Regions from separate parts of the Megasphaera sp. DISK 18 genome, predicted to be linked through region 2. Evidence: riboswitches for the same ligand, from Rfam matches in the RefSeq annotation. Region 2 holds a riboswitch; each other region holds the start of a gene.
The links. Region 2 has a riboswitch for ZMP and ZTP ahead of A0U42_RS05100 (formate--tetrahydrofolate ligase). Riboswitches for the same ligand answer to the same signal wherever they lie in the genome.
Positions count from the first base shown of each region.

Region 1: linked by a shared signal. The riboswitch ahead of A0U42_RS05470 (phosphoribosylaminoimidazolecarboxamide formyltransferase) and the one ahead of A0U42_RS05100 (formate--tetrahydrofolate ligase) in region 2 are both predicted to bind ZMP and ZTP.
Region 3: linked by a shared signal. The riboswitch ahead of A0U42_RS04630 (OFA family MFS transporter) and the one ahead of A0U42_RS05100 (formate--tetrahydrofolate ligase) in region 2 are both predicted to bind ZMP and ZTP.

Region 1 covers NZ_LUGJ01000023.1:12,083-19,588, forward strand. The annotation lists gene A0U42_RS05465 (molybdopterin-dependent oxidoreductase) at 1-827, opposite strand, end outside; gene A0U42_RS05470 (phosphoribosylaminoimidazolecarboxamide formyltransferase) at 1,042-2,217, opposite strand; ZMP/ZTP riboswitch at 2,268-2,345, opposite strand; gene A0U42_RS05475 (Asp23/Gls24 family envelope stress response protein) at 2,421-3,266, opposite strand; gene A0U42_RS05480 (PHP domain-containing protein) at 3,285-4,088, opposite strand; gene A0U42_RS05485 (leucyl aminopeptidase) at 4,085-5,536, opposite strand; gene A0U42_RS05490 (hypothetical protein) at 5,784-6,917, opposite strand; gene A0U42_RS05495 (hypothetical protein) at 7,042-7,506, opposite strand, start outside.
Region 2 covers NZ_LUGJ01000021.1:63,686-71,191, reverse strand. The annotation lists gene A0U42_RS05110 (site-2 protease family protein) at 1-169, opposite strand, end outside; gene A0U42_RS05105 (cyclodeaminase/cyclohydrolase family protein) at 277-897, opposite strand; gene A0U42_RS05100 (formate--tetrahydrofolate ligase) at 899-2,578, opposite strand; ZMP/ZTP riboswitch at 2,624-2,701, opposite strand; gene A0U42_RS05095 (phosphoglucomutase) at 2,789-4,297, opposite strand; gene A0U42_RS05090 (Cof-type HAD-IIB family hydrolase) at 4,406-5,224, opposite strand; gene A0U42_RS05085 (hypothetical protein) at 5,366-5,830, opposite strand; gene A0U42_RS05080 (Rrf2 family transcriptional regulator) at 5,877-6,320, opposite strand; gene A0U42_RS05075 (peptide chain release factor 3) at 6,555-7,506, shown strand, end outside.
Region 3 covers NZ_LUGJ01000019.1:19,863-27,368, reverse strand. The annotation lists gene A0U42_RS04630 (OFA family MFS transporter) at 1-1,006, opposite strand, end outside; ZMP/ZTP riboswitch at 1,092-1,177, opposite strand; gene A0U42_RS04625 (D-alanyl-D-alanine carboxypeptidase family protein) at 1,225-2,259, opposite strand; gene rsmG (16S rRNA (guanine(527)-N(7))-methyltransferase RsmG) at 2,275-2,985, opposite strand; gene mnmG (tRNA uridine-5-carboxymethylaminomethyl(34) synthesis enzyme MnmG) at 2,987-4,861, opposite strand; gene mnmE (tRNA uridine-5-carboxymethylaminomethyl(34) synthesis GTPase MnmE) at 4,874-6,250, opposite strand; gene jag (RNA-binding cell elongation regulator Jag/EloR) at 6,323-7,129, opposite strand; gene A0U42_RS04600 (YidC/Oxa1 family membrane protein insertase) at 7,126-7,506, opposite strand, start outside.

The DNA of each region.
Region 1 (7,506 bases), on a different contig from region 2:
TCGACGACAGCCTTCGGGACGCCGGTAATGTTTTCCGTTTCTTCCGGCGTATAGCGAGGAATGACTTTTTCTTTCAGTTCCTCCCAACCGAGGACTTTTTCAGACAGAAAGGCTTCGTCGGTCAGCCCGTCTCTAACCAAGACGTGCATCATACCGAGAGCTAGGGCACCGTCCGTACCGGGGCGAATGGCGACGAAATGATCAGCCAAATCGGCCGTCTTGGTGCGGTACGTATCGATGCACCAAATGACGGCTCCCCTTTCCCGAGCAGCGTCGACGTCGTGTTTGAAGTGGATATTGGTGGCCATCATGTGAATGCTCCACAAGAAGATGGCGTCGCTGTTTTGCGCTTCCTGGGGCGCCGTCGGCAAGGTACCGCCCATGACGTCTTTGAACCCCTGCCCCTTGGCCGGTGCGCAAATCGTCCGGTCGAGTTCCGACGCACCTAGCCGATAAAACAAGCCATGCAGAGCATCGTGCTGGACGATGCCCATGGTGCCGGCGTAGGAGTAGGGCAAGATAGCTTCCGGTCCCTTTTCGGCGATAATTTGTTTCCACGAAGCTGCGATTTCATCTAGGGCCTGATCCCAAGAGATGGGCTCAAATTCTCCGCTCCCCTTCGCTCCCGTCCGCTTTAAAGGCGTCGTCAGTCGCCGCGGCGAATGGACCGTCCGTTCATAGTGAGCCATCTTGGGGCACATCGTCCCCCGCGTAAAGGGATGGCTTTCATCGCCCTTCACCGAAACGACGCGACCGTCTTCGACGTTTACTAAGAGACCGCAGGCGTCGGGACAGTCATAGGGGCAGACCGACCTATATTGTGTCATAGAATTCCCTCCTTATGTATCTATTATAATATATGTTCATTATATCGCCGCAGAGGAACCTTGGCAAAACAATCTGAAGAAAATACGATTCCCCTTCCTCATCATCAAGGGTAATGTTATATAAAACAAGGGCCCACGGTGACGACAGGAAGTCTCACCATGGGCCCGAAGTTTTCAAGCACACGATCTTACAATAGCTGCAAGGGTATTCGGTTTAATGATGGAAGAGGCGCAGGCCGGTCATAGCCATGGCAATTCCATATTTATCGCACGTTTCGATGACATTGTCGTCGCGGATCGAACCACCGGCCTGGGCGATGTAATCGACGCCGCTGCGATGAGCCCGTTCGATGTTGTCGCCAAAGGGGAAGAAAGCATCACTGCCAAGGGCTACGCCGTGGAGCTGGGCAATCCAAGCCTTCTTTTCTTCCCGCGTAAGGGGCTGCGGTTGTTCCGTAAAGAGATCCTGCCAGATACCGTCGGCCAAGACGTCTTCGTAATCGTCGGAGATGTAGACGTCGATGGCATTGTCCCGATTCGGACGACGGACGTCGTCGCGGAAGGGCAGGTTCAAGACTTTCGGGTTCTGACGGAGCCACCAGACGTCGGCCTTATTGCCGGCCAGACGGGTGCAGTGGACGCGGGACTGCTGACCAGCGCCGACACCGATGGTCATGCCGTCTTTTACGTAGCAGACGGAGTTGGACTGGGTGTATTTTAAGGTAATGAGGGCGATGATGAGATCGCGCTGAGCAGCCGCCGGGATGTCCTTGTTCTGCGTAGGGATGTTCTGCAGCATATCGGCCGTGATCTTGGCTTCATTTCGTTCCTGTTCAAAGGTGACGCCGTAGACTTCTTTCGATTCGACAGGCTGGGGCTTGTAATCGGCATTAATCTGAAGGACGCAGTAATTGCCCTTTTTCTTAGTCTTTAAAATAGCCAGGGCTTCGTCGCTGTAGCCGGGAGCAATGACGCCGTCCGATACTTCTCGCTTCAAGAGGGTTGCCGTTTCGACGTCGCAGACATCGGAGAGGGCAACGAAATCGCCGTAAGAACTCATGCGATCGGCACCGCGGGCGCAGGCATAGGCCGTGGCCAAGGGCGACAGTTTCAGATCATCGACCCAATATATCTTCTTCAGGGTATCACTCATCTCCGTGGCAACGGCGGCGCCGGCCGGGCTGACGTGCTTGAAGGAAGCCGCTGCCGGAAGGCCTGTCGCTTCTTTCAATTCCTTGACCAACTGATAGCTGTTAAAGGCGTCGAGCAAATTAATATAGCCGGGGCGGCCGCAAAGGACCGTAAAAGGAAGGGCGCTGCCATCCTTCATATATACCCGGGACGACGACTGGTTCGGGTTGCAGCCGTATTTTAATTTCAGTTCGTTCATCGTGATACCTCCTGATAGACCCAAAATAAAAAAATACCGACACTTCTGGAACGTTTCGCCCAGACGGTCGGCTCTTATGAATCATGCTCCCCGTGGTAACTCCACTTCCGTCAGTCACATGCTTCACCTTATTATACCGTCCGCCGATTCAGGCTGTCAAGAAAAAGGAGCTGCCGTCAGCAGCCCTTTTCAGGTGATACCCTCTATGATTCCTCTTCCGGCGGCTGCGGTGAAATGTCGCGCACAGTAATCTTGAGGATTTCCACAGCCATGCCCGTCGTATATTCCACTTCGTGCTGGATATCGCGACGGATGCGGCTCATGAGTTTCTTTATATTTTCTCCGTAGGCAATGGTCAGGGACAAGATAATAGCCAGACCGTTGCGCGTCGAGTTATAGTTGATAGCCACTTTCAGGCGATTGACCTTGGTCACGCCTTCATTTTGACTCAAAGCATGGCGGACCAGGCTTTCAAGGACGTCGTTGGAAAACGTCAGTTTCCCATAATAACTGAAGATGGGACGAACGACGGAACGCTCGAAGGGCGACAATTTCTTGCCGTTGTTGTCATAAAAGAAAGAACGGATCGAATCCAAAAGATAGCCGCGAAAATGGGGTTTCAGCTCCATCGTCGGCACGGGGATGATATGCGTTCCCTCTTTGATGCGGATACTTTGAGCCTTTTCGATTTCCTCCGAGCACGAGACGTCTTCAATGCGGATGAACCGCGACGGTTCCTGAAGCTCGAGGGCTTCGCAGATGCGGTGAATCATGTGCCGCGACGTTCCCAGGATGAGCAGTTTTTCAGGAGCTGCTTTGGCTAAGGCTGCCTTCATGGCAGCGGCGTCGTCCGGGTTATTGAATACGGCGCGGCGCACGGCCTTGAGGCGATTCGTTTCATCCTTGGCCGACCGGCCGGCAACGATGCGGTTGTGATCGATGAGGAGTCCGTCATCGATGATCGTCTGAATATCGTGATCGTAGGCGACGACCAGGGCATGGTGGCTTTTCCCCGTCCCGCTGGCGCCGATAAAACCGACAACTTCCATGTCTGTCACCTGCCTTTATTAGGTTGCGTGAGACAACAAAGCCTGTACCTTTTCAGCATCGACGGTAAAGATGCCGAGCTTTTCCGGGAAACGGCCGACGGTCCCGTGAAAATCGGAGCCGCCGCTGATATACCAATTGCGCTTTTTGGCTAATTCCAAAAATTCGTCGAAACGGCCGCGGTTCTTGGGATGGTACACTTCGACACCGTCAAAATCATGAGTCAGGACTTCATCCAAAGTCCGCTTCAAGAGGCCCGGATGGGCTAAGACGGCCAGTCCCCCGACCTTGCGGATGAGGGCCACGCATTCGTCGATGGTCCGCCGCGTATAGGGTACGTAGAGGGGGCCGCCATGATAGAGAACCTTGTCAAAGACGGTCTTTACATCAGGGAAATAGCCTTTTTCGACGAGCATGCGGGCGATATGGGGACGGCCGACGGTGCCGCCCTTATGAACCATGTCTTCGACGACCTTGCGGTCGATGTCATAGCCGTTTTTCAGGCAACGGTCGACGATTTCCATGGCCCGGTCGAAGCGCCGCTGCTTAAATTCGCGGCAGTAGGAAAGCATGGCTTCATCGTCGGTATTGATCCCGTAGCCTAAAATATGGACATCTTCGCCGTCGCATTCAGAGCTTATTTCAATGGCCGGGATGACCTTGATTCCTGCGGCGAAGGTATGACTGCCGTCATAAGCTGCCACCGTATCGTGGTCAGAAATAGCGATGACGTCGAGCCCGGCATCGACGGCCATCTTGGTCAGCTGTTCCGGCGTATAGACACCGTCCGAGCAGGTCGTATGCATATGAAGATCAACTATCACGGTACACCTCCCTGCAATAAGTGCAGAATCGACTTAATACCGACGCCGGTGGCGCCGACAAATCCCGTTTCATCGGCCTTTTCCCGGAAAGCAGGACCGGCGATGTCGAGGTGGATCCACGGCGTCCCGTCCTTTACGAACTGCTTCAAGAAGAGACCGGCCGTAATCGCCCCGGCTTCAGGACCGCCGACGTTCTTCATGTCGGCTACACTGCTTTTCAAAAGGCTTTCATATTCTTCATCAGCCGGCAGCTGCCAAATCTTTTCATGGGCTTCCGTCGCGACCTTAAAGAAGCGGTTCATCCATTCCTGATCGTTGCCGACCATGCCTGTCCGCACCGAACCCAAGGCCGTCACACAGGCGCCGGTCAGGGTCGCCAGGTCGATGAGGCGCGTCGCCCCTTTTTCCTGAGCATAGGTTAACGCGTCGGCTAAAATGAGCCGCCCTTCGGCATCGGTATTCTTGACTTCAACGGTCTTGCCGTTATACATGGTCAAGATGTCGTCGACGTGATAAGCCATGCCGGAAGGAATATTTTCAACGAGGGGCAAAACGGCCAGCACATTGACCGGATAGCGAAGCAGCATGAGGGCCCGAATGACACCGACGGCAGCAGCCGCCCCGGCCATATCGCTTTTCATAAATTCTAGTCCCTTGTGGCTCTTTAAGGAGAGACCGCCGCTGTCATAGGTAACGCCCTTTCCGACGATGCCCAGGACTTCCCGGCTGTTAGGATCGCCCTGATAGGCAATGGATACCAGCTGGGGCGGATTCATGCTGCCCTTGCCGACGGCGACGATACCGCCCATGTGCCGTTTTTCCAAGGCCCATTTATTCAGCGATTCAATGAGGATGTGATCGCCCTTCAGCGTATCGGACACGATATCGGCAAACTTCCTCGGCGTCAAATCGTTGGACGGCATATTGATCAAGTCGCGGGCTTCATAGACGCCTTCATACATCGACGTGTAGCGATAGCACATGGAATTGAATTCCTGAGCTCTCATGCTGCGCGACAAGATATTGATGCTGCTGACGGTCCGGCTGTGTTTATCGCTCTTATAATGGGTAAATTCATAATTTCGGTACAAGAGCCCGTCGAGAAGAGACGCCATATCCATTTCCAGCGTATCGGCCATGATGGCCAGCTCGCGGACGCCTTCTTTCATGGCCGCCGCCATCAGCCGCTGGGCCATGCGGAAATCTTCATACGTCGAATAACGGACCGGTTTCCCCTCCAGACCGATGAGGAAGTACGTTTTCGGCTCCCCGTCTGACAGGCAGTGAAATACGTGGAGAGACGTATACTGTAAAAGTTCCGGGTGTTGCTCCGTATAGGCCCGGATCAGGACGACGTCATCCTGGGGCAGCTGACGCAGCGTCGACAGCCTCTTATCGAGGCCGACTGCCAGCGTATTCATGCCGCCCTTGCCATTATAACTAATCATGCACATCGCTCACTTTCACACTACTTTAAGTCACCATATATAAAAGAATTAATCATAATGATATTATTTTCCACTATTATTATACAATCGCCCGATTGACAAAATCAAGAATTTGTAAAAGGGCAACCATAAGAAAATTCAGGTACGCGATGCTGACAGCCAAAACATTAAAGCTGAGCAACGGCCATGTACCTGAATATCGTTATTTACAGTATAAAATTCAAACACTCTGTTTTCCATGGAGAGCCTACGGACGAAACACCGGCACACCTTCCAGTATACTGCGCCACCGCGGCTTTTTTGCATACCGATGAAGGACGCGGTCATTATTCCTGGCATAGCGAGCTAAGGACCGGTAGGCGGCATACTTTTTAGCACCGTGACGATTGGCAAGGCGCAGGCCGACAGACGTCACGGGAATAAGCCACCACGTATGGGTAAAAGCACCGACGGTCACGCCCAATACATGACAGACGTAAGAAAGGAGCGAGCGGCGGCCAAATTCTTTCCCCTTCTTGTACTCAGACAGATCTTTTTGTTTAGCCACCGAATAGGCGATGATGGCATAAGGAATGATGGAGGGCAGGAAACTTTCATGACCGACATCGGCGCCAACCATGACCGTATCCTGGACGTACTGAGTCAATTCCTCATTGGATATGCCGCTGTTGATGACGTGTTCAGCCATATCGCCCATGGTCACTTCGCTGTACACTTCCTCTGTCGAGACGATATCGATGTAAGGGTAGCGTTCCAGCGCATGACCGATGTATTCGGCAGACTCCGTCGCCTTTAGCTGCAGCACCTCATCGACATTGCCGTCGGCATTCAGAATAGCAATATCCCAGCCGGGCTCGGTCGCCGACTGCGCCATTTCTGCATGGTACCCTGCCGGCAGCCTCCCGTCATTGAGGTAATCGGTGTACTTGATTTCAAAGAGTTTGCCCTTGACGCCGCTAATAAAGCCATCCAATTGGTCTTCATCGAGATCGTTCACGGCCTCCTTAAAATCCATGGCCGCCGCCTTTTGCGGATACGCCATTTCATAGGCCTGCTGTACATCAGAAGGCACATGCCAGCCGATAAGACGGCTCAAGATACTGCCCGTGGCCAGCCCCAGCGAATCGAGGAACAGGTTTTTTCGCGTTTCCACCGATAACTCAGCCGCTGCCACCGCCTCTCGAACCTTAGCATAGGACACAGCCTGCTGCTCAATGCCGGTCAGCAAAGCTTCAAAATCTTTCTGACGATAAAAGACGCCGCGGGTATTTTTGAATAAATCCACTCCGCTCTGCGCCGCTCCCACCGATACACCGGCCACGGTCTTCGCAGCCTTCTCGGCCATTTCCATCTTCTTACCCTTACTCCAGCCCTTCACCATATGTCGCTCCATTCCCGGTTAAACAGGCCTGAAAAAGGCTCGTTCAACCGACATTTTTTACGAACACACGCCCTACTCCGGTATACAAGACAGACAATCCACCAGCTATGCCATACAATCTTTTCTATTCAGCCTTATCGGCCGCCATGACCAACTTTTTAACGACATCAAAAATATCGGCGACCCATTGTTTCATTTCTGAAGTCGTGCCGTCCCGATCATCGATCATGTTTTGGAAATCATGAAAAATGAGGTCATAGCCGATTTTCCGGCACTCCAGCAGATACTGGCTGTATGGAAGCTTCTCGCTGTTCGAGAGCGAGTCTTCCTCCCGTTCTCCCATCAAAAGAACCCGATACAGCTGTTCATTCTTTTCATTCAGGGACTGACTCTTTTCATCCATTTGCAGCTTAGACTCACTCCAGCCCCAATCGGCTGCCAAATAGGAACACCGGGCCAGTAAACGGTCTTTAGCCTCTGTGTCCCCTTTCCGCATGGCCTGATAATCCTGCAGAATCTCCGGAATACTTAGGGCCGCAAACCTACTGCAGACGGCATAGCACTTGATAGCCATCGAAACATCCCCTTT
Region 2 (7,506 bases):
CTACCGGATCGATGTGAGCTACGGGATTCAGTGTCAGGCGCCCCATCATCCGCGGCGTATCGTCCCCCATCCAGTCTGCGACTTGGGCGTGGGCATATTCGTGAATGACCAGGGCAATGAGCAGGCCGGGGATACCGGCGATAATCGCGAGTATATTAAAATCAAACATTGTATTCTCCTTTCGTATACTTTATATTATACGGTATCTTGCCCTATATAACAAGAGAGGCTGCCGCACACGGGTACGACAGTCTCTCTCAGGTTATGCTGTTTTTATTATCGCTGACGATATTCGTATTCTACATTCTGTTCGACCATGACGGCCTTTTCTTCAATTTCGCGAATCTGGGCAATCATACGGGCTACGAAGGCTTCGTCTTTGATGGACCGCAGATTGATGCGGACGCTGTAGAAGGCAGACCTCATGGCGGCTCTGGCGTTCATGGCAGCAATGGCCCCGTCGGTGATGACCCAGGCGTTGCCGTAACGGACGGCTTGTTCTGCCAGTTGAAGGAGGGCAAAGATGTCCTTCCCCAGCTCAAAAGGCGACGTAGCCGCATCTTTAAAGGCCTGTTCGACGATGGCCGCCCGATGGGGCGTATCCTTTGGCAGGCGGACGGAACGGATGACGTTGTCGAAGGCCGCCGCGTCTTCGGCGATGCCGTCGAGATAGCGTTGGCGCAAGGCCTGTGCCTTGTCGCGGATGGACACCATGAGCTTTTCGATTTCTTCATACCCTTTTTTCCCGATGGTCAGGTTGGCCACCATTTCCACTAAGGCTGCTGCCGATGCAGCCGTCATGGCAGCGATGCCGCCGCCGCCGGGAATGGGCTCTTTAGAGGCCGTCACCGCTAAGAGTTGGTCGAGAGGCATCGATTGGAACTTCGTATAATCCATCTTAGAAGAGACCTGTAATGACGCCGTTTTCGTCGATGTCCATGCGGTTGGCCGCCGGGACCTTCGGCAGGCCCGGCATGGTCATGATGTTGCTCGTCTGGCAGACGATGAAGCCGGCACCGGTGCAGACGCGGACGTCTTTGACGGTGACCGTAAAGTGCTTGGGAGCCCCCAGGAGAGCCGGATTGTCCGACAGGGAATACTGGGTCTTGGCCACGCAGATCGGCATGTGGTCGAGGCCGAAGGCTTCCAGTTCCTGAATCTGTTTCTTGGCGTTGCCTTCAAAGACGACGCCGTCGCCGCCGTAAATCTTCTGAACGATGGCCGTCAGTTTGTCCGGAATGGAATCGTTGACGTCGTAGATCGGTTTGTACGGCGTCTTGGGCTGTTCCAGCATCTTGAGGACTTTTTCGCCCATTTCGACGCCGCCCTTGCCGCCTTCGGCCCAGCAGTTGTTGAGGGCTGCTTCGACGCCGTAGTCGGCGCAGAGCTGGCGCAGGGTTTCGATTTCAGCGTCGGTGTCGCTGATGAATTTATTGATGCCGACGACGACGGGAACGTCGAAGAGGCGCATGTTTTCGATGTGTTTGGCGAGGTTTTCAAAGCCCTTCTTCAAGGCTTCGACGTTTTCTTCCTGAAGGTTCTTCTTGTCGACGCCGCCGTGCATCTTGAGGGCCCGGACGGTAGCGACGATGACGACGGCATCAGGTTTGATCCCGGCGAAGCGGCACTTGATGTCCATAAACTTTTCAGCGCCGAGGTCGGCACCGAAACCGGCTTCCGTAACGGCGATGTCGCCCATCTTCATGGCCAGTTTCGTGGCGACGACGGAGTTGCAGCCGTGGGCGATATTGGCAAAGGGACCGCCGTGAACGAGGGCCGGCGTATGTTCGATGGTCTGGACCAGATTCGGTTTGATGGCATCTTTCATGAGGATAGCCATGGCGCCTTCGACGCCGAGCTGACGGGCCGTAACCAAATTGCCGTCCAGGTCATAGGCGACGGTGATGTCCCCCATCCGTTTCTTGAGGTCCATGAGGTCACGGGCTAAGCACAGAGCTGCCATGATTTCCGAAGCGACGGTGATCATGAAGTGGTCTTCCCGCGGGAAGCCGCAGACCTTGCCGCCCATGCCGACGACGAGGTTTCTAAGGGCCCGGTCGTTCATGTCCATGACCCGCTTCCAGATGATGCGGCGCACGTCGATGCGAAGGGCATTGCCCTGATGGACGTGGTTGTCGATGGCCGCTGCCAGAAGGTTGTTGGCCGCCGTAATGGCATGCATGTCACCGGTGAAATGGAGGTTGATGTCTTCCATGGGCAGGACCTGGGAATAACCGCCGCCGGCAGCGCCGCCTTTGATGCCAAAGACAGGGCCGAGGGACGGTTCGCGCAGGGCGACGACGGCCTTATGGCCCATGTAATTCAAAGCCTGTGCCAAACCGATGGTCGTTAAGGTCTTGCCTTCGCCGGCCGGCGTCGGCGTAATGGCCGTAACCAAGACGAGTTTGCCGTCTTTTTCTTTAGAAAGGCGCTTGATGGCGTCAAAGGAAATCTTGGCCTTATATTTGCCGTAGAGTTCCAAGTCGTCGTCGGTCAGTCCGACCTTTTTTGCAATGGTCGTAATCGGTTCTAATGTCGTCTGTTGTGCAATTTCGATATCGCTTAATACCTTTGCCATGGTAGTCACTCCTTGTCCGCTGCATAAAAAAAGGCCGCTCCGCTGGTAAGTTGCCCAGACGGTCGGCTTCAAGAAATCATGCTCCCCGTGGTAACTCCACTTCCGTCAGTCACATGATTGTGCATTTATTATACAAAAAAACAGCCCTCGTCGTCAAGGGCTGTTTTTACGTACGGTATGAATGGACGTTGGAACAAGACGCCGCCTGTCTTAATCCGGAAGGACGGTAATGTCCAAGCGGTCAAAACCGGCCAGGAAACCTTTTACGGTCTTGGCGATGGTTTCACATCCGCCGACGGTCTTGCTTTCGATGTTAAGGGGCATATTGGTGTCGTGGAGGGACATGCGCAAGAGAGCCCAGCCGCCGTCGAATACGAGGCGGACACCTTCATAAGACGGTTTGGCAATGGAAATCCCGGCTTGTTCGGCCCGTTCTTCAAAGGCTTTGAGGACGTCGGCACCATAGGCCTGCGCGTCGTCGCCCTTTATCTTGAGGCGGTATTCGACACCTTCAGCAGGCTGGCCGAGGGCTGCGATGAGGTCGCCCAAGGGCTTTCCGGCTTTCTTGGCCTTGGCGGCGGCCATGAGGAGTTTGACAGCCAAATAAGCGCCGTCGTCGAGGTAGTAGTTTTCACTTAAGGCGCCGTGGCCCGACGTTTCGATGGCCAAGGGCGATACGGTGCCGGCCTTGTTAAGGCGGATGCATTCGTCGATGACATTCTTATAGCCCCGCATGTAACGGTGATGGACGAGGTGCAGTTCGTCCTGAAGGAAGGTCGTCAATTCGTCGGACGTGACCGAGTCGGTAATGATGGTACTGCCCGGATAGTCCGGAGCTAAGATAGCGGCCATCATGGCGATGAGGGCGTTGCGGTTGATTTCTTCCCCACTGGGCAGGACGGCGCTCATGCGGTCGACGTCGGTATCGAAGATGAGGCCCAGGTCGGCCTTGTTGTCGAGGACGGCTTTTCGAATGGCCGCCATGGCTTCTTTATTTTCCGGATTGGGGATATGATTCGGGAAGTGGCCGTCCGGTTCGAGGAACTGACTTCCTGTCGTATCGGCGCCGAGGGGGGCCAATACTTTAGTGGCAAAGAAACCGCCGCTGCCGTTACCGGCGTCGACGACGATGTGCATCCCTTCCAAGGGACGGTCGAACATGCCCGCACGGAGACCGGCGCAGATCTTCTGGCGCAGGTGGAGGGCATAGCGGTCGATGAGGTCCAGCGAGGCGATGGCTGCCGTCGATACGGCCGTTGCCGATAAATTCGAAGCGATGGTCAGGACTTCTTTGATTTCCTGCTTTTCAAGGCCGCCGTCTTTGGTAAAGAATTTGAGGCCGTTGCGGTTGTACGGCAAGTGGCTGGCCGTGATCATGATGGACCCGTCCATGGCCGTGTCTTCAAAAATGATGGACATGAACATGGCCGGCGTCGATGCCAAGCCGCAGTCGGTGACGTGAACGCCCCGGCCGAGGAGACCGGCAAAGACGGATTCCTTCATCATATCGGCCGAGATGCGCGAATCGTGGCCGACGGCGATGCGCAGATCTCCTTCCTTTTTGCCCAGTTTCTTCGCTAAAAATTTGGCAAAGCCGGCGGCAATACGGTTGACCGCTTCCGGCGTCAGGTTGACCTTTTCGTCAGGAACGCCTTCGACGGCGATGCCGCGGACGTCACTGCCGTTCTGTAATTTTAAGATAGCTTCGGTAGAGTTCATATGCCTGTTCCTGCTGCCTATCCCGATAAGGCAGCTTTTCCTTTCTGTGATTTACATCTATCATACTGAAAATCGGCCCCTGACGCAAGGCGTGCAGGGACCTGATGTTTACAATACGTATTTTTCGATGGCTTCAGCGACGGCGCCTTCGTTGTTGGTCGCTTCGGTCACGACGTCGCAGTACTCGCGAATGACGGGATTCAGGTTGCGGACGCCGACGGACAGGCCGGCCGCTTTAAGCATGTCGATGTCGTTGATGTTGTCACCGATGGCCATCGTTTCTTCCGGACGCACGCCGAGGATATCGGCCAATTTCAAGAGGCCGGCGCCCTTATTGACGCCTTTATGCATGAATTCAATGTAGCGGTTGCTGGAGAAGCTGACCGTAATGTCGTCGAGGAGGGGTTTCAGTTCGGCATGGACGGTTTCCAAATAGTCGTAGTCCGTATTGGTCAGGATCAATTTCCCGACTTCTTCTTTACCGCGGATAAAATCGAGGGTCGTTTCTTCGCAAGGCGTGTAGGCCATGCGGCCCTTCAGGAAAGCTTCTTCGTCCGGCGTAATATTGGTGATGTAGACGACGTCCCGCGTATAGATGTGCAGGCACTGACCGTAGGAAGCACACTTGCGGAAAATCTGATCGGCCAGGTCAAAGGGAATGGGATCCCAGAAAAGGGAGCGGCTGCCCTTGTTTTCCGTGATGTTGCCGCCGTTGAGGCCGATGACGTACTGGTCGGGCTGTTCAAAAAGACGGAGTGTCTTCAAGACGCCGTCAATGGTGCGAAAACTCCGACCCGTGCAGGGCACGAATTTGACGCCCTTTGCGACAGCCTTGGCAATGGCTTCGATATTGCGCTGACAAATCGTCGCATCGCTGCTGAGCAGCGTTTCATCCATATCACAAGCAATGATTTTATAGTTATTCATGACCTACTCCTTTACAAATCGCATGACGGGATAGTTACTAACTGATACTACGAACATATCATGTCTGAGGCATTCCCGCCACCCCAGGGACAGAATCAGTCCCATTATAGTCAAAAAAGAAGGGCTTCTGCCCTTCCTTTTTTATGATCGATGCCGCCGGTCGCGGATGGCCCGCCACACAGCCGACACGGCCTTAAACAGCACATAAATGAGTACTACATTAAACAACAGGCCCAGAAAATCGGCGGCCCAGCCAAAGTTCCCCATGCCAAAGAGGCTGCTCAACATGCTGCCCAGGAACATGCCCCCGGCAAAGAGGCCGATGCCGCGCATAGCGCCGCCCCAAGCCGACGAACGGTTGGCTGTCGTATTGGCGTTGGCCCGAGGCGCAGCCGTCTGACTGCGAGTCTGGGATTGTGCCGATGAAGCGTTATTATTCGTATTGGCCTTAGGCGCCGCTTTGGGAGCCGTCACCGCCGGTGCCGACCGCGGGGCCGACATGCGAATACCGCCTTTTGCAGCTTGGACCGGCTGGTACACAGGCGCCGCAAAGAAGGCCGTCTGGAGAAGTAAGAGACAAGTCACGCAAAAAAGCTTTTTCTTCATGGTAATTCCTTTCCTATCTATCGATGAACCGGCACGGCGTCCGGCGTTATTCTGCTTTCTCTGCCGGAAGCGGATCCGTTTTTTCCCCCGAAGCAGAAATCAAAGTGTGTAAGGGGATGGCCGCCAAGTTTTCCGCCAATTTATCCTGAATGGCTGCATAGGCATCGTGGGTCGGGCAAGAGCCGTGACGGCGGCGATACAGGCATTCAAAGTTGCCGTCGAGGCAGCTGATGATCATGTTATCCCGATCCATAACGGTGATGACGTCCATCAGGTTCAATTCATGCAAATCTTTCACCAGTCGGCAGCCGCCTTGGGCTCCGCGGATGATTTCAATATATCCGGCCTGCTCGAGCTTCTTGGAAATCTTGTAAGCAAACTGACGAGGAATCAGCTGTTCATCACTGATTTCCTGAATATTCTTCTGTTCCCAATCGGCCAGGGACCGTAAAATACGTATTGCGTAGTCAGTTTCTCTTGTTATTATCACTTTAACATGCTCCTTCTCTATTCTCTATGGATTAAGTCTATTATAACCTAAAATCAAGAGGAAGGCTATACTTTACTCATAGGAAATGATAAAAAATTCATATCTATCTAAAATTTATAAGTAAGGGCCTGAAGGACCCGTTTTATGCATAATAGAATCTTGCCAGTGACTGCAAAAACTTATATAATAAAGAGTACTTGCATATTTTAGCTTTAACAATAGATGAGGTGTACTATGTCATTAATCGATGAAGTAAATAATCGCCGTACTTTTGCCATCATCTCTCACCCCGATGCCGGTAAGACGACGCTGACTGAAAAATTGCTGCTCTACGGAGGCGCCATCCACCTGGCCGGTTCCGTCAAAGCCCGGAAAACGGCCAAGCACGCCGTCTCCGACTGGATGGAAATCGAAAAGCAGCGTGGGATCTCGGTTACCAGCTCGGTCCTGCAGTTCGACTACGAAGGCCATCACATCAACATCCTCGATACGCCGGGCCATCAGGACTTCAGTGAAGACACGTACCGGACGCTCATGGCCGCCGACAGCGCCGTCATGCTCATCGACGTCGCCAAAGGCGTCGAAGCGCAGACAAAAAAGTTATTCCGCGTCTGTAAAGAACGGGGCATCCCCATCTTTACCTTTGTCAATAAAATCGACCACTTCGGCCGCAACCCCTTCGACCTCATGGATGAAATCGAAGATATCCTGGGCATCCACGCCTACCCCATGAACTGGCCTATCGGCCTCAACGGCAGCTACCAGGGCATTTACGACCGGGCCTCGTCGTCTATCGAACTCTTTGAAAAGGACACGACCCACGGCCAGAGAAAATTAGCCTCGACCAAGGGATCGGCTGACGATCCGATTTTCAAGGAACTCCTCGAAGAAGACGTCCACCAGGGCCTCATCGACGACATCGAACTCCTCGACGAAGCCGGTGACGAATTCGACATGGAAAAGGTCAAGCGCGGCGAATTGACGCCCATGTTCTTCGGCTCGGCCATGACCAACTTCGGCGTCAAGCCCTTCCTCGAAGAATTCCTGCGCATGGCACCGAAACCGCAGCCGCGAAAATGCCTCGAAGGCTCCGTCGACCCGACGTCGGATCAGTTCACGTCCTTCGTCTTTAAGATCCAGGCCAACATGAATCCTCAGCACCACGACCGCATCGTCTTCATGCGCA
Region 3 (7,506 bases), on a different contig from region 2:
GGTCGCTGAGGTAAGCCGGCATGCAGGAAAAACCGCCGCCATAGCAAGTAATGATGAGCAGGAGGAGGATTTGGAAGCTGAAAGCGCTGGTTACATTGGCAAGCTGCCAGAAGGCCAGGATTTCAATGGCGAAGAATAAGACATACGTCGACGAACGGCCGATATAGTCGGAAACGGTAGCCCAAGCAATGCGGCCGGCACCGTTCAAGAGACCGATGAGGCCGACCATAGAAGCCGCTGCCATAGGCGACATGCCGACGACATCCTGGGCCATGGGAGATGCAACGGCCAAGAGGGCGATGCCGCAGGTAATGTTCGTAAAGAAGAGCCACCAAATGGCGTAGAACTGCCACGTTTTCATGGAGTCGCGAACGGTAAACTGAGGCTGTGCATCGGCATATTCAACGTTCGATTTCTTTTCAGCAGCCGCTGCCGAATCTTCTTCGGGAGGCGCTAAATATAAGGACGATGCTGTCATGATGACCATATATACAATACCGAGGATGATGAAATTAGCCACCAGACCAAAAGACTGAACCAGAATTTGCATGGCAGGACCTGCAATCAGGCTGGCAAAACCGAAGCCCATGATGGCCAAACCCGTTGCAAAGCCGCGGTTTTCAGGGAACCACTTAACCAACGTCGATACCGGCGTAATGTAGCCCGTCCCCAGGCCGATGCCGCCGATGACGCCGTAGAACAAGTAGAGCATGGGCAGGCTGTGCAGGTAGAGGGCAGCTGCCGTACCAAACATAGCCAAGACGAAGAAGGTCATCGACAAGAGCCCTGATTTGCGAGGTCCGATTTTTTGAACAAAACTGCCCAAGAAACCGGCCGATAATCCGAGGAATAAAATAGCTAAAGAAAAAGTCCACGTCGTTTCCTGCAGGCTAAAGCCCATAGCTTCCATGATCGGCTTGGTCAAAACGCTCCAAGCGTAGACACTGCCGATACAAATATGGAGGCCGATAGCCGACAAAGCGATGAGCCAACGATTTCTTTTCATGATCCATTATCTCCTTCCAGGTAGGGAGCCAAGAGGTCTGAAAAAAAATATACCGACCCCCGGGCCCAAGAATATGTTAGTAGCATACACTTGCCCAGACGGTCGGCATGAAATGGCTTCGTACAGTTCACGTGGTTGCTCCACTTGAATCCGTCAGTCCTGTACGAATCTGCTGATGTTATTATACGAATATTGATTTATTTTGTCAATATCAAATTTTAAGCGGCCGGAGAAAAAGGAACGTAATCCTTCGATTCCGTGGACTGGCCGGCAGCTTTTTGTGTCGTTGCTGCACTCGACGATTGTTCCTGCCCCTGCTGAGCAGCTAATTCAGCGGCCTGCTGCTGCTTTTCCTGAATATCCGATAAGGTCTGGCCTGCCGGTGCATGGCGCACGATGTAGACATTTTCTGCAGGTTCCGCATCTTTCAGAGCCGAAAAAGCGTAGGTCATCAGTTTCTGGGCATCGCCATAGCGGTCGCTCGAATTCATGATCGATGCGATGACCGTCCGACCGTCTCTCGTTGCCGAAACGACAAGACAAGGACCACCGGCATTGGTCGTACCGGTCTTGATGCCGTTGGCGCCGGCAAAGCCGCTGGTCAAAAACTCGTTGGTCGACGTGCAGTGCTTGAATCCGCCGTCCATATAGGGCATGTCGAATTCGCTTCGGCTGACCATATCCTGAAATTCAGGAATCTTCATGCCATAGGCAGCGATAACAGCCATGTCGCGAGCCGTCGAGTAATGGTTCGTATCGGGAAGGCCGTGAGGATTGGCAAAGTGCGTATGAGAAGCGCCTAAAGCAGCTGCTTTTTCATTCATCTTGGCAACAAAATCAGATTCTGTCGGCGTCACCGTTTCGGCGACGGCAACGGCTGCATCACAGCCCGATACGAGCATCATGCCGGTCATGCCATTACTGAGGGTAATCTGATCGCCCGGTTTGATGCCGAGAACGGAGGCATCACTTTCGATGTCATAGATATCATTCGTAATATTAAGGGGTTTATCCATCATATTCTGCCCCTTACCGAGCTCAATACCGAGGATGGCCGTCATAATTTTCGTCGTACTGCCGGGATAGGCCAGGTCATCGGCATTTTTCGCATAGAGTTCATCCCCCGTATCGGCATCCATAACATAGGCTGCATGAGCCTCGATATCCGGTTTCTGCAGTTCATCGGCAAAGACCGGCGCTGCCAGGGTCATACAGGCAGCGGCAGCCAAACAAATCATTTTTTTCAAAGACATAATTGCACCTCTCCTTTATAAAGGATTTTTTACAGCCATTTTCGGCTTGCGCGGATATTTTTTAGGACTTTCGCCAGTCTTTTGAATATAGATGACGGCCCGCACCTCATCGAGTCCCGGAAGCTGAACGGCCTTCACACGGGCCACCGTACCGCCTAAAATCTTCAAGGCCTTTTCAGCTTCTTTCAGTTCGTCCTCATACTGGGCGCCCTTTAAAGAAATGAAATAACCGTCCTGTTTGACATAAGGCAGAGCCCATTCGGCCAGAATATTTAAACGAGCCACGGCTCGGCTGGTCACGACGTCAAAGGCACTGCGGTAGATAGGCTGATGGGCTGCCTCTTCGGCCCGACCGTGAAGGAAATCGGCAGTAAGTCCCAATTGATCAACCAGGTTCTGCAAAAAAGTAAGTCTCTTTTGCAGGGAGTCAAAAAAGGTAACCTTCAAATCCGGGCGATAGATGAGCAAGGGCAGGCCGGGAAAGCCGGCGCCGGTTCCCAAATCAAGAACGGACGCCCCCGGCGTAAAGCAATCCTCTTCATAACAGGAAAGACTGTCAGCCATGTGTTTTATCGCTACTTCTTTAGGCTCGGTAATGGCCGTCAGGTTCATGACCTTATTGGTTTCAATTAATTGTTCATGAAAGACGTCGAATTGGCGGAGCTGTTCCTCCGTCACCGAAAGTCCCATGGCTGTAAGAGCCGATTGTAATTCACTGCCAAACATATTACTTATCCCCCCGGTTGTGTTGTTCCAAGAGAATCAGAAGGGCCGTAATATCGGCCGGTGAAACGCCGGAAATACGGCTGGCCTGACCTAAGGACAAGGGGCGGATTTCATCGAGCTTCTGCCGCGCTTCGGCAGACAAAGTGTCGATGTCGGCATAGACGATGTCTTTGGGCATTTTCTTCTTTTCCAAGCGGTTCATCTTGTCGACCTGTTCCATCTGACGGCTGATGTAGCCTTCGTACTTAATCATGATTTCGATTTCTTCCTCAACGTCTTCCGCTAAGTCCGGCAAGTCAAAGACGGTCTGTAGGGACGCATAGGTCACGTCATCACGACGAAGAAGGTCATAGGCTGTGAGAGCCGTATGGATAGGCGCTGTGCCGAGTTTTTCAAGTTTGGCTAAGTTGTCTTTAGACGGCGTAACCGAAATTCCCTTCAAGGCTGCAATCCCGGCGTCGATGGCCTCTTTCTTAGCCGTGAAGGCCCGGTATCGTTCTTCTGTTACCAAACCGATGTCGTAACCCTTCTGGGTCAGGCGCAAGTCGGCATTGTCCTGACGCAGGATGAGTCGGTACTCGCTGCGGCTGGTCATGATGCGGTAAGGCTCGTTCGTTCCCTTAGTGACTAAATCATCGATGAGGACGCCGATGTAAGCTTCGGAGCGGGTCAGGACGAAGGGATCTTTATGCTGCACTTTTAAAGCCGCATTGATACCGGCAATCAGCCCTTGAGCTGCCGCTTCTTCATAGCCGCTGGTACCGTTGGCCTGGCCGGCTGAAAAGAGGCCGGAAATCTTTTTCGTTTCCAGCCACGGCGTGAGCTGCGTCGGATCAAGGCAGTCGTATTCGATGGCGTAGCCGGGACGCATGATTTTTACGTCTTCAAGGCCCGGTATCGTCCGCAGGAAGGCATACTGAACGTCAGCAGGCATACTGGTACTCATGCCCTGGACGTACATTTCTTCTGTCGATTCCCCTTCCGGTTCAACGAAAAGCTGGTGCCGCTTTTTATCGGCAAAGCGGACGATTTTCGATTCAATGGACGGGCAGTACCGGGGACCGATGCCTTCGATGACGCCGTTGCACATCGGCGCCCGATCAAGGTTGTCGCGAATGATTTTATGCGTTTCTTCATTCGTAAAGGTCAGCCAGCAGCAAGCCTTGTTGCGGTTCTTTCGTTCCGACAAGAAGGAAAATGCATGGCCGTCCTTATCCCCTTCCTGCTTGGTCATTTCATCAGTCCGAAGGGTGCGGCGGTCGACACGGGCAGGCGTACCGGTCTTAAAGCGCATGAGCTTGATTCCGGCTTTTAAGAGCGATCCTGACAAGTCTTCTGCCGAACGCTGACCGATAGGTCCGCCGGAATAGGTGCAGTCGCCGATGATAATCTTCCCTTTTAAATAAGTTCCCGTCGCCAAGATGACACAGGGCGCCTTATAGACTTCATCGAGTTCTGTCCGCACACCGGAAACGACGCCGTCTTCGAGCAGCAAATCGGTAATCATGAGCTGTTTGACATCGAGATTTTCCTGGTTTTCCAAGGTCTTGGTCATGGACATCTGGTACAGCTTTTTATCGGACTGCGCCCGCAGCGAATAGACAGCCGGCCCTTTGCCGGTATTGAGCATCCGCATCTGCAGGCACGTTTCATCGGTATTAATCCCCATTTCGCCGCCTAAGGCATCGATTTCCCGGACCAAATGGCTCTTTCCCGGGCCGCCTACGGCCGGATTGCAGGGCATAAGGGCAATATTATCTAAATTTAAAGTAGCAATCAGCGTCTTGGCACCTAAGCGGGCACTGGCAAGTGCCGCTTCACAGCCGGCATGGCCGGCGCCGATGACGATGACATCATAGGTATCGACGGTAAACATAGTTCCACCTCTTTATTTTCCCAAACAGAATCGGCTGAAGATTTCTTCAACGATATCGTCATGAACGGTATCCCCCGTGATAGAGCCCAAGAGGCTCCAGGCTTCCCGCAAATCGACGACGGCAAAGTCGACGGGCATGCCGTCTTCCATGGTCGTCAGGGCTCGCTTCAAGGCCTCTCGGCTTTGACGGACCAATTCAATATGACGCGTATTGGTAAGTAAGGCACTGCCCGATTGATTGGTATGGGGTATAGCCTGTTCCAAAAGTTTGTCTTTTAAAACCTCCAGGCCTTCACCGGTACTGGCTGAAATCGACAGGACCGGATGGTTATAGGCCGTAAGATCGCCTTCACCGACGACAGCCGGTAAATCGAGCTTGTTGAGGACGATAAGGGCATTCTTATCGGCCGTTGCCTCTAAAATTCCTTTATCTTCCTCGGACAGGGGGCGCGAACGATCGATGACGACGACGGTGATATCGGCCTTATCCATATAGGACTTAGCCTTCGTTACGCCAATCTGTTCGACCCGGTCATCGGTTTCACGAATCCCGGCCGTGTCGACGAGGCAGACGGGAATACCTTTTAAAGAAATCCACTCTTCAAGGACGTCCCGCGTCGTTCCCGGCACATCGGTGACGATGGCCCGGTCGCTTTGAAGGAGGCAGTTGAGTAAACTGGACTTTCCGGCGTTAGGCGTTCCGGCAATGGCTGCCATGACGCCGTCGCGAATCATCCTCCCTTCCCGCGAAGCGGTCAGCATCTCATCGAGGGCTTCTAATTGGGTCCGAATAGCTCCGGCAACATCAGGGACGGTAATCTCTTCTAAGTCTTCTTCAGGATAATCGATCATGACTTCCAGGCGCGTAATAAAATCAGTCAGTTCCTTGCGCATGGCACCGACGGCCTTCGACAGGCGGCCTTCAAGCTGACTGACAGCACTGGTAAGACCTTGATCGCTTTTAGCTTGGATGACGTCCATGACGGCTTCGGCCTGGGCCAAGTCGATACGGCCGTTCACGAAGGCTCGCTGCGTAAATTCGCCGGGATTGGCCAGGCGGGCACCGTGAGAAAGGACCTGAGCCAAAATTTCTTCTAAGGCCTTATATCCTCCGTGGCACTGAATTTCTAAGACATCTTCCGCTGTATATGAATGAGGTCCTTTCATAATGAGCAGCAACACTTCATCGATCGGCCGCCCGTCCTCGGACACGATCATGCCGTGCTGGATCGAACGGTCCCGCCGATCGGCTAGAGGAACCTCAGAGGAACTCTTAAAAACGGCATCGCCGACTGCATAGGCCTTGCTGCCGCTGATACGAATGACGCCGATGCCGCTCTCACCGAGGGGAGTGGCAATAGCCGCAATCGTATCGGCCGTATCATACATCATATATGACTCCTTCCATAGTCTAAAAGGAGTTGTCAGCGACAACTCCTTTTTCATATCTATCGTTATGCGTTATCCTTGATAATAAATGACGACGTGACGGTACGGATCTTTGCCTTCACTTTCCGTCCGCACTTCCGAATCATTTTGCAGGGCTACGTGAATGATTTTTCGTTCATAGCCATTCATCGGCTCTAAGGTAACGGACTCGCCGTTTTGTTTGACTCGGTTGGCCAAACGATGGGCCAGCTGCTTCAGCGTTTCTTCACGGCGATGCCGGTAGTTTTCAACATCGAGCATAATAAAGTACCGTGCATTTTCGCCTTGATTGGTCGTCAGATTGGTTAAATATTGGAGGGCATCCAAGGTTTGACCGTGCTTGCCAATGAGGATGCCTAAGTTCTTGCCATGGAGATGAAGAAGGATTTTATCAGACTTGATCATCTTTTCAATGACCACGTCGATACCCATGTTCTTCAATACTTCCTGAAGAAAGGCCTTGCCTTTGGCCGCCGCTTCTTCTGCCGAAAAAACAGCTTCCTCCGGTTCATGTACGACCGCTTCAGAAATCCCGTCTTCTTCCACATCGGATGCTGAGACTTCTGAATTCTTTACATCTTCAGACGTTTCAGCTATTTGCGGTTCTTCAACGAGAACTTCCTTTTCCGGTTCGGCCTGAACGACGTCAGACGGTACCGGCGTGACATCGGCCTTTTCAGTAATACGGACCCGGGCCGGTTTACTGCCAAATCCAAAGAAACCGCTTTTCGGTTCTTCTAAGATCTCGATGTCGACTTCTTCTTTCATTCTGCCGAGGCGCACCAAACCGGAGCGCACGGCATCTTCGATCGTTTTTCCTGTTGCTTCGATAGTACTCATGCTTGTGCTCCTTTATTCTTGAGGTGAGCCATCACCATCTGCTGGCCCCACTGGAAGAGGTTGGAAACAACCCAGTAAATGACCAGGCCGCTCGGGAAGTTGAGGCTGATCCAACCGATGAACAGCGGCATGACGACTTTCATGATCTTCTGCTGTTTAGCCTGAGCATCGGAGGCAGCAACCTGGGCACCGGACATCTGGTTCTGAATGAAGTACGTCGAAATGGCCGACAGGATCGGCATGACGTAAATAGGATCGGGCTGACCGAGACTGGGAAGCCATAAAAAGCTTTCAAAGGCCGGGTCATAAGGATACTCTCTTAGAGCATAAAATATAGAAATAAGGAAAGGCATCTGAATGAGAATGGGAAGGCAGCC